Regions from separate parts of the Niameybacter sp. genome, predicted to be linked through region 2. Evidence: riboswitches for the same ligand, from Rfam matches in the RefSeq annotation. Region 2 holds a riboswitch; the other holds the start of a gene.
What was found. Region 2 has a riboswitch for cobalamin ahead of RRY75_RS09355 (sirohydrochlorin cobaltochelatase). Riboswitches for the same ligand answer to the same signal wherever they lie in the genome.
Positions count from the first base shown of each region.

Region 1 (7,896 bases), on a different contig from region 2:
GTAGTCAAACGCACTAAAGCACGCGGGCAAAAAGTTTATGTAGAGACATGTCCTCAATACTTAACTTTGGATGAAAGTGCTTATACCTTAAAAAACTTTGAAGGGGCTAAATACGTGCTGTCTCCACCGCTTCGGACAAAGCAAGATCAGCAAGCTCTTTGGCAAGGATTACAAAAGGAATGGATTCATACGATTAGTACAGACCATTGTGCTTTTAACTTTGAAACAGGTAAGAAACAGGGTTTAGCAGATTTTACAGCTATTCCAAATGGTGTACCTGGCATTGAGCATCGTGCTCAACTCATTTATACCTTTGGTGTTGATAAGGAACGACTAAGTCTCAAGCAGATGGTAAATCTTTTAAGCACTCATGCTGCTAAACTATTTGGACTCTACCCTACAAAGGGTACATTACAAATAGGTAGTGATGCAGATTTGGTCATTTGGAATCCACATTATGTGGGTACACTTTCAAAGGCCACTCAACTGCAACAAGTGGACTATACGCCTTATGAAGGGTTGCTGGTAAAAGGTCGAGCAGAGCATGTATTATTAAGAGGAGTACATGTTGTAAAAGAAGGAAAAGTAATCGAGCAATGTCAAGGTCAATATCTTTTCAGAGGGCCGACTGGAAACTTGGGATAAATTTATGTTTCCCCCTATGCAAGTGTATAATTCTTTTTATAAACTAGATGATAGAGTGTTTCACTTTATAAACCTCATCCAACTGCTGAGGTGTTTATTAGGAAAGCGAAGGATATCATCATGTATAATGAAGAAGCTGTGGAAGCTCAGATCGCAAAAGTTGAAAAGAGCTTAAAAGAAACGCACTATCATAAAGGGGATCGCTTAAAAGTAGGAGTAGACTTGGGTACAGCCTACATTGGCATCGTTGTTCTCAATGAAAAAAACGAGCCTGTAGCTACTGAACTTCAAGCTGCTCATGTCTTAAAAGATGGGATTATTGTAGATTATGTAGGCGCACTTAACCTAGTCAAAACTTTAAAAGAAAAATTAGAATTAAGGCTTGGTGTGAAACTACTCAAAGCATCGATTGCTATGCCTCCTGGAACAGAATCTAGTATTAAGACCCATCGTTATGTCATAGAGGGCGCTGAGATGGAAGTCAGTGAAGTGCTTGATGAACCTACGGCAGCCAATAATGTTCTTAAAATTACCGATGGTGCAGTAGTGGATATTGGAGGTGGTACGACAGGCCTTTCTATCTTTAAACAAGACCAAGTTGTATATGTAGCAGATGAAGCAACAGGAGGGACACACCTTACTTTAGTTTTAGCTGGAAGTCATCATCTTGCTATAGAGGAGGCGGAAGCTTTTAAGAAAGACCCCGCTCATCAAAAAGAAATATTAGGAAGTGTGAAAGCAGTTATTGAAAAAATGGCTACTATTGTCAAAAATCATATTGCGGGTTATCACATTGATACTATTTATTTGTGTGGGGGAACATGCTGCTTGCCAGGTATGGAAACTATTTTTGAAAAAACAGTAGGTATTAGAACTGTAAAGCCTTCAAACCCTCTTCTCATTACACCAACAGGTATTGCTATGAGTTGTGAAGCCTTTACACCGGAAAAAACTTATAATTAATATAAAAAGAGCAACTCAAAGTAAAAACTAAGAGTTGCTCTTTTTCATTATCATGTTTTAAAGTTATTTGCATTTTATAATAAAACTATAAAACAAAGTATAAAATCAATAAAATATATTATATATTTTAAAAGAAATCTTGTATAAATGCTTAGATGCTGTCTATACTCTTTAAAAAAATAGGAGGTTTTTATGAATCAAGTCAATTTACTAGGCAATTTAACGCAAGAGTTAGTACTCAAAGAAGGAAAAGATACAAAGACGCCCTATGTCCATTTCACATTGGCGGTGCATGACAAAAAGTGTAAAAAAGAAGAAAGAACGTATTTTATCGAGGTGGTTGCTTTTAGAAAAAATGCTAAGATACTTGCTGAATATGCAAATAAGGGAACAGCACTTATTGTTTGTGGAAAAATCATCACGGATTCTTATTTAAATAAAGAAGGTGAAAAAGTCTATAGTACACGGGTTTTATTAGAAGACTTTCAGTTTGTTGGAGGAGCTAAAAAACGCACAGTAGAAGAGGTGGCGGCTTCTTCAGATACGAATGTATAAGGGGCCCAACTATTAATAAACTAAGTCGCTTAATGCTCGCTTAGCGCGATACAAACGCAATCATTTTCTTTATAACTTATTGGGAATAACGAGTTATGTCTAGTATAAGACTAAAGGTATGGGGCATACTAAAAAATGTTAATACTACATTAAGGAGGCTTACAAATGAAAAAATACGTTTGTACAATTTGTGGCTATATCCACGAAGGAGATACACCACCAGAAAAATGTCCAATTTGTAATGCGCCTGCAAGCAAATTTGAAGCCCTAGGTGAACAACTTGCTTGGGCAGATGAACATCGCATTGGTGTAGCCGGAGGGGTTGACCCTGAGATTATTGAAGGATTACGTGCTAACTTTATGGGTGAATGTACAGAAGTCGGCATGTACTTAGCTATGAGTCGCCAAGCAGACCGTGAAGGTTATCCTGAAGTTGCAGAGGCTTATAAACGCATTGCTTACGAAGAAGCTACACATGCTTCTTTATTCGCTGAACTTTTAGGTGAAGTGGTTAAAGCAGATACAAAATCTAACTTACAAGTGCGTGTTGAAGCCGAGTTTGGTGCTTGTGATGGCAAAAAGAAATTGGCAACACTCGCCAAAGCGCAGAACTTGGATGCTATTCATGATGCTGTGCACGAAATGGCAAAAGATGAAGCACGACATGGTTGTGCCTTTAAAGGCTTATTAGACCGCTATTTTAGCTAGGAGGATTCATATGACAAAAGTACGCTGTAGTGTAAATACCTGTTCCTACAACAAAGATAAAACTTGCTATGCCGAATGCGTAGCGATTGGTGGACAAGGTGCAATAATTGACCAAGCCACATGTTGTGGCACCTTTTTAAGTGAAGATGCCTATAGCAACTTAGCTGAACACACCACATATAAATCTTGTTGTGAGGCTGTAAGTTGTACAGTTGCATCCTGTATGCATCACAAAAATCATCAATGTACATTAGATTGTATTGATGTTGAAGACTCTGGGCATGCAACCGTTTATATAGAAACATGCTGTTCTAGTTTTAAAACCCTTTAAAGAGATTTTAATAGAGGTATTCTAGGCGTTATCGTGTACTACTTGATAACTTTTAGAATACCTTTTATACTGTAATAATAAGCTTATTTAAATCAATGTATAAACTTTAAAGATAAGGAATATATTAAAAGGGGAGTTAGAGATGAAGAAACAAAAAGCTTTAGAAGAGGCCTTAAGTATTCCCAATATATTAAGTTATATAAGGCTTTGTATTATTCCAATTTTTATATGGCGATATGTAACAGCTACTACCACAACAGACTATTTAGTAGCAGCAGGACTTATGATTTTATCGGGTCTAACAGATTTTCTAGATGGTTTTGTAGCAAGAAGGTTTCATCAAATCACTGAACTGGGCAAGTTTATTGACCCTGTAGCTGACAAACTTACTCAGGCTGCCATTATAGTTTGTCTTGTTTTTCGTTTTAAAGGTATGTTACTCCTTACGCTTATCTTTATCATTAAGGAAGTTACACAAGGATTGAGTTGCCTTATTCTCTATCGTGAAGGAAAAAAATTAGATGGTGCGCTTTGGTACGGAAAAGTTTCAACAGCTGTTTTCTATTTGGCGATGATTACTTTAATTGCTATACCTTCTTTAAGCAGTAGAGTTGCTGAGGGGCTAATTTTGACCACTATGGTTGTTTTAATTTTTGCATTTATTCGCTATATGATTATCTTTATACGGATGCATCAACAATAATACATACTTGACAAGCTTGTCAAATTATGTCATGATAAGCCGACAATAAAAATAATAACACGCATAAGGTGCTTGAAAAAGCTTAATAGGGAAAGTTAAGAGCTGCAGCCCCCGCTACTGTTACTAGGGACGAAGGTGAACATGCCACTGTAAGGAACACTTATGGTAAGGCCACCGGAGGATGAACTACGAGCCAGGAGACCTGCCTTATGCGTTAAACGTATTCTTTCGGAGGGAAAGACGTATGCTTTTACACGTTGATTCTATACGACTATCTAAGTTAGCAGAGAGAATATTCTGCTAACTTTTTTTATTGTATTTTATAACAGGAGGTTCGTATGCATAAACCTAGAGCAATGTTTCAAGGAACTGCTTCATCAGTTGGAAAAAGTGTTTTAGTGGCAGGGCTTTGCCGTATTTTTTATGAAGATGGTTACCGTGTTGCACCTTTTAAATCTCAGAATATGAGTCTTAATTCTTATATTACAGAAGATGGAAAAGAAATGGGAAGAGCACAAGTCATGCAGGCAGAAGCCGCAGGGATTAAGCCTCATGTACTTATGAATCCTATTTTGATTAAGCCTACTGGAGATATGAAGGCCCAATATATTATTGAAGGTGAGGTCTTTAAAGACATGACAGCTATGGCCTACCAGCAGTTCAAGCCAGAACTAAAGTCAAGGCTTAAAGTCCTTTATGAAAAGTTAGAAGAAGACTATGACGTAGTTGTATTAGAAGGGGCTGGAAGTCCAGCTGAAATTAATTTACGTGCTGGCGACTTAGTCAATATGGGAATGGCAGAACTTATTGATGCCCCTGTTATCTTAATTGGTGATATTGACAAAGGTGGTGTATTTGCCTCTCTAGTTGGGACGATTATGCTTTTATCCGAAGAAGAGCGTAAACGAGTCAAAGGGGTTATTATCAATAAGTTTAGAGGTGATATCGAGATTTTAAAACCCGGCCTTAAAATGCTAGAAGATATTATTCATATTCCTGTTTTAGGGGTTGTTCCTTACTTCAAGTTAGACTTAGAAGATGAGGATAGTGTCAGTACAGTATTAGATACACGTCCTACTATGACGACGGAGCAATTGGTCATTAAAATTATTCGGTTACCTCACCTTTCTAACTTTACAGACTTTAACCGTCTATTTGCCTTAGAAGGTGTATCCGTAAGTTATGCGACGCATGCTTATGAGTTAGAGGATGCAGATTTAGTCATTTTACCAGGTTCTAAAAATACTATTGATGATTTAAACTTTTTAAAAGAATCAGGTTTTGCTCCGGTTTTAAACAAACTTAAAGCATTAGGTAAAACAATCTTTGGTATTTGTGGTGGTTATCAAATGCTTGGACGACATCTTTATAATCCAAGTCTTATAGAAAGCGCAGTGGAACAAGTTGAGGGCTTAGGTCTTTTACCTCTTGATACGCAGTTTGAGACAGAAAAGACGATGACTCAAGTAAAGGGGAAAATTATAAGTGCCCAAGGACCTCTTAAAGATTGCTTAAATCAACCGATAGAGGGATATGAAATCCATATGGGGCAAACCATCTGGAAAGATGCATGCCTTATACCTTTTGTAGTACTCCATGAATCATTAGGTATCCAAGACCATCGCATTGAAGGGTACCATGACCCAGATGCCTTAGTATATGGTACTTATATTCATGGGATTTTTGACAAATTGGGATTTACCCTACCATTTCTTAATGCATTAGCCCTAAGAAAAGGCTTAGGTGAGAATACCATTAGACTTTCAGGAAGTATGCATACCGACTATCACGCTTTTAAAGAAAGTCAATATAGCCAATTGGCTAACGTTTTAAGAGATAGCTTAGACTTAGAAGCTATCCGCCATATTTTGTTTGAATCCTAAATCATATTCTAAATTACATCCTGAGGAGGACATTAACATGAAAAGAAGAAAATTTTTACAAGCTTTAATTATTGCAAGTTGTATGAGTATAGTAGGGTGCTCAAGCCCACAACCTACACCAGAAAAAGTACTCATATCTGAAGAAGCAGCACCTGAGTCATCCGAAGTAGCAAAAGATGTGGCTTACCCAGTAAGCATTGTAGACTCTACGGGTACAACTATTACGTTAAATGAAGAACCACAAAAAATTGTTTCTTTAGCTCCAAGTACAACCGAGATTTTAGGCGCACTCGGAATAAGTGATAAAGTCGTTGGTCGCACAAAATATTGTAACTATCCAGAAACTATTCAAGATGCAACAGATGTAGGAGGGACTTCTAATCCAAATGTAGAAACAATCGTTGCCTTACAACCTGACTTAGTTGTGGCTTCTACACATGTTTCAGATGAAGTTATTGCTAAATTAAGAGAAATTAATATTCCTGTTGCTTTCTTAAATGAACAAGAAAACTTTGAAGGTACTTACTCTGCTATTGAAAATATTGGTCTTTTAGTAGGTTGTACAGAAGAGGCAAAAATAGTAGTTGAAGGCATGCGCACACAAATTGAAGAAACTATTAAAAAGGTGAATGCCCTAAACAAGGAAGAAAAGCCTCGTGTATATTATGCCGTATGGTATGGCGATAGTGACTCAACTGCAGGAGGTGATACTTTCATTGGTGAAATGATTCGTCTTGCGGGTGGGGAAAACATTGCACAAGATGTAGAGGGTTGGAGTATTTCTAAAGAGAAAATCGTAGAAGGTAATCCAGAAATGATTATTGTACCAGCAGGTAATGGTATCAAAGAGGGGATGGAGACAACAGACTTCTATAAAGATTTAACAGCTGTACAAGAAGGTCATATTTATGAAATTAATCAAGATATGATTTCAAGACAAGGTCCACGCCTTGCAGAAGCCTTTGTAGCCCTTGCAAAAATTATTAACCCAGAAATGGAATAGTCTATGATCAGCCTAAAAAAGCCTAGTCAGCCTAAGACCTTTTATAAGATTTATGGCTTGTTAGCCCTTATAACGCTAGTGCTTGCAATAAGTTCTATCGCCATTGGCGTTTCTAAAATTCCTCCTTTTGAAGTGTGCAAAATCCTATTTTATCGCTTACTTGGGGAGGGTTATATTGAAACTTTAGACGAGGGGCAGCTGAATATTATTTTTCAGCTGCGTATTCCTCGTATTTTAATGGCTCTTTTAACAGGCATTAACTTAGCTGTAACAGGTGCTATTTACCAAGCACTTTTTAAGAATGATATGGCAGATCCCTTTATGTTAGGTATTTCATCAGGTGCTTCATTAGGGGCAGGTATTGGCTTTATGCTAGGAGGATTCTCACCAATCTATGCTTTTGTTGGCGCACTTATAGCGAATATCTTAGTGACTTCTTTAGCAGGAACAAAGGGTAAAACGCCTACTGTACGTTTACTTCTTTCAGGACTCGCTATTAACTATTTCTTTTCTGCTGTCTTGTCTTTACTTAGAACTTACTCAGACAACAAGAACTTAACTTTGTTTGCTTGGGGAATGGGATCTTTAAGTGGTGCATCCTATAGTCGTGTTTTTCTACTTGGATTCATTACTTTTCCTATTTTAAGTTGTTTCTTTTTTTATCGAAAGGAGCTTAACTTACTGCTTATGGGTGAAGATGCTGCAAAGGCTATGGGAGTAGATGTAGGTAAACTGAGAAGACTCTTTCTTGTGTTAAGTAGCCTTTTGGTTGCTACAACTGTTTGCTTTACGGGGACTATAGGATTTGTGGGGCTTATTATTCCACATATGGTACGTCTTGTTTTTGGTGCAAACTATCAAAGAACCTTACCTATTACAGGATTATTGGGTATGATTTTTGTCTTATGCTGTGACAACCTTTCCCGTGCACTTCTAAGCAGTTCAGAAATACCCTTGGGTATTATTACATCATTATTTGGCGCCCCATACTTTATGTACTTAATTTATAAAGAGCGCAAAAGGAGTTCATTATGATTCATATTCGTAATCTTTCTTATAGTGTAGGAGAAAAACATATTTTAAAACAGATTTCTCTAGCATTTAA
Region 1 covers NZ_JAVVQU010000014.1:15,076-22,971, reverse strand. Annotated here, with positions in the region: gene hydA (dihydropyrimidinase) at 1-645, shown strand, start outside; gene eutJ (ethanolamine utilization protein EutJ) at 766-1,608, shown strand; gene RRY75_RS05655 (single-stranded DNA-binding protein) at 1,801-2,163, shown strand; gene RRY75_RS05650 (NADH peroxidase) at 2,329-2,871, shown strand; gene RRY75_RS05645 (DUF1540 domain-containing protein) at 2,882-3,202, shown strand; gene RRY75_RS05640 (CDP-alcohol phosphatidyltransferase family protein) at 3,345-3,905, shown strand; cobalamin riboswitch at 3,955-4,129, shown strand; gene RRY75_RS05635 (cobyric acid synthase) at 4,244-5,788, shown strand; gene RRY75_RS05630 (ABC transporter substrate-binding protein) at 5,826-6,791, shown strand; gene RRY75_RS05625 (FecCD family ABC transporter permease) at 6,795-7,826, shown strand; gene RRY75_RS05620 (ABC transporter ATP-binding protein) at 7,823-7,896, shown strand, end outside.
Region 1: it holds a riboswitch for cobalamin, as region 2 does, so the genes downstream of both, RRY75_RS05635 (cobyric acid synthase) here and RRY75_RS09355 (sirohydrochlorin cobaltochelatase) in region 2, are expected to answer to the same signal.

Region 2 (7,896 bases):
CAAAAGGTAGAAGATGATTTAAAAGAAGCTGAGTATTTAGTTGTCTTTAAAGAGACACTAGAGACAATGATGGAGGACTTACAAAAGGTAGAAGATGAAAATGTAGATCGTATATTCTTGTTACAAATGATTTGCTACAATGAGGGAATTATTAAAATGGCTCAAAATATTCTCAAGTATACACCCAATGTAGAGGTACAAGAAATTGCACAAAAAATCATAGAAAGACATACTAAAGAAATTCCCTATTTGCAAAAATTAGCACGCGAAATTAGAATCTAAAAAAGAACTGTTCCTAACCTATTTAAGGTTAAGGGAGCAGTCCTTTTTGGATAGAAGGAGTTCTTGTAAAGTTTGATGTGCAGAGTTTACGGTAACAGGTAAACCTATAATGGGTATATGGTCTACATCTTTAAGGGTATTCATAAGCTGACCTATATGGGGAAGACATAGTCCTGTAGAGAATAGGGCCTCAGGGTTAGCAAAAATTTCTGAGACAGTTCCAGAATGACAGATGTTCCCACATTTTAAAAGGTAAAGAAAATCACAACAAAGAGGAACTAAGTTCATATCATGAGTAGCTATGATGATAGCCATATTAAGATCTTGTTTAAGTAGTTCTATAAGAGATATGATTTCTTGTACACCTTGTGGATCCAAACCGGCAGTTGGTTCATCTAGAATTAAAATAGAAGGCTCCATAGCAATGATTCCTGCTAAGGCAACACGTTTCTTTTGACCATAACTTAAACTATGAGTAGGCCTTTGACGTAGGTCATAAGTACCTGTTTGTTTAAGAGCCTGTTCAATACGAATACGAGCTTGTTGTTCTTCAATACCTAAATTTAAGACACCAAAAGAGACATCTTCATAGACGCTAGCGGAAAAAAGTTGAGTATCAGGGTCTTGAAAGACAATGCCAACAGATTGACGAAGTTGATAAAGACCTTTAGAAGTATAATTAATAGGTAACCCTCTATATAATACATGACCGGAAGTAGGTTTTAAGATACCATTTAAAAGTAAGAAAAGAGTAGATTTGCCAGCGCCATTGCCTCCTAATATACCTGTAACCTTACCTTGCTCGAGATGAAGGCATACATCGTGTAAAGCAAGTGTGCCGTCAGGATAGTAAAAGGAGAGGGATTGGGTTTCCATGATGTAGGATGTATCCATATAAAACCTCCTAAAATAAAATAGATTCTATAACGATTAGTATAATGAGTATACCTTCTATGAGAAAGAAGTAGAGGTAGGAGAAGGATTGATAATAGTCTTCGTGCAAAGTTTGTAGGGAACCTGTATAACCTCTACATTCTAGAGCAGTATATAAAGCATGATTCATTTTTAATGTGCGTACAAGCAATGAACTAAGAAGGATTCCAAATGAACGTAATCCGATGCGAAAGCCTTGATACCCCAACCTTGCTACCTGAGCAGTATACATAGTAGAGGCTATATCTATGAGCACAAAAATAAAGCGATAGATAAGTGCCATCAACTCAATAAGTAGGGTTGGGCAATGCCATTTTTCAAATACACGTAGGATATCATTTATAGGAGTTGAGAGACATAAGAAGTATAGACAACTTATACTAGCAAGTACCTTGAAGAATAGAAAAATACAAGTGTTTATACTAGTAATGGTTATCCCCATATAAGCATAAAAAATGTGGATAGACCATAAAAAAATAGTGTTATCTGTGGAAAAATCAAAGAGCAAAGTAAGTAAACTGAGTATTAAAAAGGTAAGTGGGATAGACAAGAGTGTACAATAAAGTCTAAAAGAGGTGCGTCCCTTGAAAATAGTGAGGCACCCCATAAGTATAGTCACACTTATAAATACAAAAAGTGAATGTGCTATTAGGCATGTAAAAAGTATAAGAAAACAAAATAAACTTTTTTGTAGAGGGTCAAACTTGCGAAGCGGTGAGTGATAAGCATATTGGTCAATGGCCTTCATTGCTTTTTAATTCCTTACTTTTTCCATGCAGATAGCCAAATCCATAGGCAAGTACACTTGCGCCTATAGCAGCTTGAAGGGCGAAGAGAAGACTTTCTATTTCACCACTAGCAGGTTCTATGAGAGGCTCAAACCATGGTTCATAGTTTGCATTGATGACTGTAATCATATTTTCAGCTTCCCCATCAGCTCCACCAAATTCAGCATCTTTAACAAGGAAAAGAGGCATAAAACTCAAGATGATAACAAGTAAAATAAGAATAAAATTAATAGGAAAAGATTTCTTAGATGATGGCATGAATTAAACCTCCTTTTTTAATCTGCCCAAATGAATGAGACCTTCGTTGCTATATTTTTGTAAGACATTAATGACTACTACAGTTAATAAGCCTTCACTAATAGCAAGAGGTAGTTGAGTAAGGGCAAAAATACTTAAAAACTCTAATAAGGAACCAGTAAATCCAGTTGTGGAGCTGGGGAAGGCTAATGCTAATTGGAAGGAAGTCATTACATAGGTAAGTAAGTCGCCTAAAGTGGCAGCTAGAAAAATAGCAAGCCAACGAGGCGCTTTTGTTTTGGAGATGAGCTTATAGATGAAGTAAGCAACAAAAGGACCTACAATTGCCATAGAAAATACATTGGCACCCAATGTTGTAATACCACCATGTGCAAGCAATAAAGCTTGAAAAAGAAGCACAATAGCACCTACTACAACCATGACTGTAGGACCAAGTAAGATAGCACCTAACCCTATGCCGGTAGCGTGAGAACAACTACCTGTTACAGAAGGAATTTTCAGTGCAGAAAGGATAAAAGCGAAAGCCCCTACCATGGCAAGAAGTAACTTATTTTGCTTATCTTCTGCAATAATTTTCTTAAGAGAGAGCAGTCCAGCTATAAAGAATGGAAGAGAAATAATACTCCAAGAGATACTCCAGCCAACAGGTAGAAATCCCTCCATAATATGCATGGACTGTGTATCTAAGGTGACAAGACCTGATACAAAGCAAAACATAGCAAAAATCATTAATCTTTTAGTCATACTTTCATCTCCTTTTATAAGTGATAGATAAAATACTTAATTAAAATGAATGCCTATAGGGCTTCTTTTGCATGAGAAATAAAAAGTTGACGAATTTGAGGGTTTTCACCTAGGCCATGTAAGCGTATAGAAGGTTTGATATGATGATTAAGGAGAATGTTTTGCCAAGTATTTGGCTCACATCCAGACATATCATGAAGTGCATGGTCACCTGCTACCAACATAAATGGGATTAGATAAGCTACTTGAGTTTTATTTTTGAGTAACTTAGGGAGTACCTCTGTAATTGTAGGATAGCCTTCTACAGTGCCAATGTAAATGTTGCTGTTAGTCTGTTGAAACATATATTCAAGTGCGCAATACGCTGAAAAGTTTGGATGAGATGTTCCATGTCCCATAAAAACAAGAGCTTCTTTGTCTTTTAAAGAAGGAAGGTAAGCCAGTGTAGCAGTAACAACTTGCTTGTAATCCTCTATCGTAGTAAGAAGAGGACGCCCTAGGCTTAAAATATGAAATTTACTTTTGAAGTTTTTGATGTCTTTAAGGAGTTTGTGATATTCATTTCCACAAATAATATGTAATGTTTGAATAAGCACTTCGGTATAGCCAGCTTTATAAATTTGAGTAAGAGCTTGAGATGGGTTAGGAATAATAAGCTGGTCACGAGTAGCTAATTTGTTAATAATCATCTGAGACGTATATGCTCTAAAAAAGGCATAGTCAGAAAAAGCATTTTGTAAATCTTGTTCACATTTTTCTATTGTTTTTTTTCGAGTATCTTCAAAGGTAGTTCCAAAACTTACAACAAGTAGAGCCCTTTTTGCCATGGTGCAACACTCCTTATGCAAAATGAAATAAAGGAATTTAGGTAATAAAAAAACCCCTAAGGGGTTATATGTAAAAAATGCGCATGAAAAGTACACAAAATACATATTACCGCCTTTCCCACCGAAAGAGTAATGTTTCATTTTAGGTAGGTCTCCTGGCTGACGAATCATCCTAACTTGTTCACCTTCCCATACTAAGTGTACAGTGGTTAAGCAAAGCTTTGAACAGTTAGTCCTCGTCTACAGTAGCGGGGGCTGCAGTGTGTCACACATTTCCCTTTTAAGCTGAGTAAGCGCCTAAAATGCTTTGTTTTAATATATGACAAGAATGGAGAAATTATATCTAATAGAAAGGGAAAAAATGATTAAGCATGTACTTTTTCTTGTAATGAGTAAATATGGTATACTAATAAGAAGGGATTATGAGTAAGTAGATATCATTAGGAGGAGACTAAGCGTGTTAGAAGAAATTTACCAAGCATTTTTAGAAAATATTCCATGGCCTACTTGGATTACAAGAATAGATTCAACGGTCTTATTTATAAATAAACATTACGAAGAAATGTATGATAAGAAAGCTAATGATATGGTGGGTAAACGTTATAAAGATGCATTGTCAACAGATATAGCAGAACAATATTATCAAGATCTTATGAGATGTGTAGAGAGCGGTAAGGTGTATAAAACAGGGCAACTAATCAAAGGGCGATACTTAGAATGCACTTTGTTTCCTATTCCCAATAAAGATAAAAAAGTAGTGGCTGTAGCAGGCGTTGTTTTTGATATTAGTGAGCATAAGGAGCGGGAAAAGGAGATTAGAAGCAGAAAAGATATTCTTAGGACTATTATAGATGCACTTCCAGAGACTATCTTCTACAAAGATAAGAAAAGTCATTTTTTAGGGTATAATAAGGCCTTTGAAAGCTACTATAACCAAAGAGGTATTTATGAAATAGAAGGAAAGACAGATTTAGAAATATATCAAGATGAACAAGTAGCAAGAGAATTTATTGAATCTGATCAGCGAGTTATAACAGATAAGGTGCCGCAAAAGTATGAACATACCATTATACAAGAAGACGGAGGGCTTTTGATAGAAGAGAATACAAAGGTACCTGTATTAGATGAAAAAGGAGAAGTATGGGGGATAGTAGGTCTGTCTAGAGATATTACAGATAAGAAAATATTTGAGGAAAAGTTAAAATATATTAGTGAAACAGATACTTTAACAGGACTGTATAACCGTTATAGCTTTGAAGAAAAAATTAAGTATTACCATAGGAAAGAATATTTACCATTGGGAATGATTATGGGAGATGTAAATGGACTAAAGCTGGTAAATGATACATTAGGACATTTAGAAGGAGATGAATTGCTAAAAGATATTGCTAAAGTATTAAATCAAACTTGTGCTAATAAAGGTCATATTTTTCGCTGGGGTGGGGATGAGTTTTTTATACTCATACCTAATTGTTCAGAAGCACTATGTGAAAAAATGATAGAAGAGATTTTGAGAGCATGTAATGCTAATGAGAAGAAATTTATTAATTTAAGCATTGCGCTAGGTGAAGTTGTTAAATATGATTTAGAAGAAGATATATATGATTATATTAGGAAAGTAGAAGAAAAGGTATATCGTAAAAAGCTTTTAGAAACAAAGAGTATGAAAAGTTCCATGCTTACTACATTGAGAAAAAGTTTAGAAGAAAAGAATATGGAAATAAATGAACATGCAACAAGAGTTGTGCAGCATGCACTAGCAGTAGGGAGAGCTATGCAACTTAAGGATGAAGACTTAGACGAGCTAGCATTGAGTGCAGAATTGCATGATATTGGTAAGATTACTATGCCAGAAGAACTTTTACTCAAAGCAGACAGATTGGTAAATGAAGAATTTGAAGTTTTAAAGATGCATGCAGAAAAAGGGTATCGTATCATTAATGCATCAGGTGAGCTTATAAGTGTAGCTAAAAATGTTTTGACACATCATGAGCGATGGGATGGAAAAGGATATCCTCTAGGTTTAAAAGAGAAAGAAATACCTCTTATGGCAAGGATTATAAATGTAGTAGATGCGTATGATGTAATGACAAAAAGACGTATATATAAGGAAATAATGAGTCCTGAGCAGGCTTGTGAAGAGTTAAAAAGGTGTGCAGCTACTCAGTTTGACCCAGAAATTGTAAAAATATTTATTGATGATTTAAAAAGTCGAGAGCAGGTTATGCCTTTGAATAATGGAGAGCATATAGGCTCATAATTATTAAAGAAAAAATGAAGTAATTTACTTAAAATTAGAACGAGGAGATTAAAAAGAAAAATGGAAAGACAAGTTGAAGTGAGAAGACCCTATAGACATTTTAAAGGAAACCTTTACTATGTGTATGATATTGTGTTACATTCAGAAACAGATGAATTAATGGTTTCTTATCAAGCACTTTATCCACCTTATACGATGTGTGTAAGACCATTGTCTATGTTCTTAGAAGAAGTAGAGGATGGACGAGTAGATAATATAACAGGGCAGAAATATCGTTTTGAACTTTATAAAGGATAAGATGGCACATATTTAGGAAGAGACTTTTTAGTCTCTTTTTTATTTGAAATTTTAAAATAAATTTTCCAACTTACTATTAGGAGATGCGTATATAATAGTGTAAGAACAAATTAGAAAGGGGAAAAGTTGTGGATGTAGAGCAGATGATTGATATACACAAGGATCAACTGTACCGATTATGTTTATACTTGGAAAAGAATAAAGAGCGAGCGGAAGACCTATTTCAGGATACTTGGGTAAAAGCAATTGAGAAAATGACAACATACGATGAGAATAAGACTTTTTATCCATGGCTAACCCAAATTGCAGTAAACACCTATAGGGATAAGTTAAGGCGTCTTAAGTTAGAGATTAAAAGAAGATGTTATGAATCACAAGCTATACTAGAGGAGAAGAAAAGTGAAGAAGAAAGTGTTGAAGGCCAAATTATTCACAAACAAGAACTACAAATAGTACAGGAGGCACTCAAAAAGTTACCAGATAAACATCGTTTACCGCTAGTACTTACTATGGGAGAGAACATGTCCTACAAAGAGGCGGCAGATGTGCTAGATATAGAGGAGAAGCTAGTCAAGTCAAGAGTATATGAAGCACGACAAAAATTGAAAAAACTACTAGAAAAGGAGGGGCTGTAGTGAAAGATGAGAAATTAGACAGATTGCTAGGTAAAATATTTGAACAAACAGAACAAGTGGATATGAAGGTAGTGTATCAAGCTAAGAATAAGGCAAGAAATAAAGCAGAAAACAAAGAGCATAAGAAAAGTTGGTATCCTTTTATAGTAGTGATTATGATGAATGTCCTTCTTGTTGTAATGGAAGTTGTGGGATTGATGCTTTTTGCAGATACACTTAAGCAAATTACCATAATTATTTCGTTAGGATTAGGACTCATGCAAGTGCCTGTAATCGCATACTTGTTAGGAGAATTGTATTATAAAGAGAAAGAAAATTAATCAAGTTAAGCCTAAAGGAGGTTTTTATAAATGGATTTGATGGGAAATTTAATAGGATTAGGTGTAATAGCACTTATAATGCTTGTGCCAATTGGGCTTATGATAGCGGTAGGTGTAGTTGTATATAAGGATGCTAAGGCACACCATCTCAGTGCTGGGTTATGGACTACTGTAGCTATAATAGCACCTAACTTTATAGGTGTTATTATTTACTTAGTTGTAAGAAGTAATCAAGAAAAGTTATATACTTGCTCCAATTGTAATACAGAGGTGAAGGAAGATTATAATATTTGTCCCAGTTGCAAATCTGTATTTGAAAAGATATGCCATGTATGTAAACATGCAATTAAGAACGATGTAGCGTATTGTCCCTATTGCGGAACGGAAGTAGACCAACAAGAGCATATGCAAACGGCAACTAAAGTATCTAAGAAGACAAATATAGCTAAACCATTAGCCATTATAGGCGGAATCTTATTTGCTTTTATACTACTAGTATTTGGTGGAATGCTTACAATGGCTCTTGCAAGTGGGGATTTAGATGGAGCACTT
Region 2 covers NZ_JAVVQU010000030.1:4,526-12,421, reverse strand. Annotated here, with positions in the region: gene RRY75_RS09375 (DUF305 domain-containing protein) at 1-282, shown strand, start outside; gene RRY75_RS09370 (ATP-binding cassette domain-containing protein) at 301-1,176, opposite strand; gene cbiQ (cobalt ECF transporter T component CbiQ) at 1,187-1,963, opposite strand; gene RRY75_RS09365 (energy-coupling factor ABC transporter substrate-binding protein) at 1,950-2,261, opposite strand; gene RRY75_RS09360 (energy-coupling factor ABC transporter permease) at 2,265-3,005, opposite strand; gene RRY75_RS09355 (sirohydrochlorin cobaltochelatase) at 3,059-3,832, opposite strand; cobalamin riboswitch at 3,961-4,148, opposite strand; gene RRY75_RS09350 (sensor domain-containing diguanylate cyclase/phosphohydrolase) at 4,290-6,092, shown strand; gene RRY75_RS09345 (DUF1653 domain-containing protein) at 6,153-6,389, shown strand; gene RRY75_RS09340 (RNA polymerase sigma factor) at 6,518-7,024, shown strand; gene RRY75_RS09335 (hypothetical protein) at 7,024-7,344, shown strand; gene RRY75_RS09330 (double zinc ribbon domain-containing protein) at 7,375-7,896, shown strand, end outside.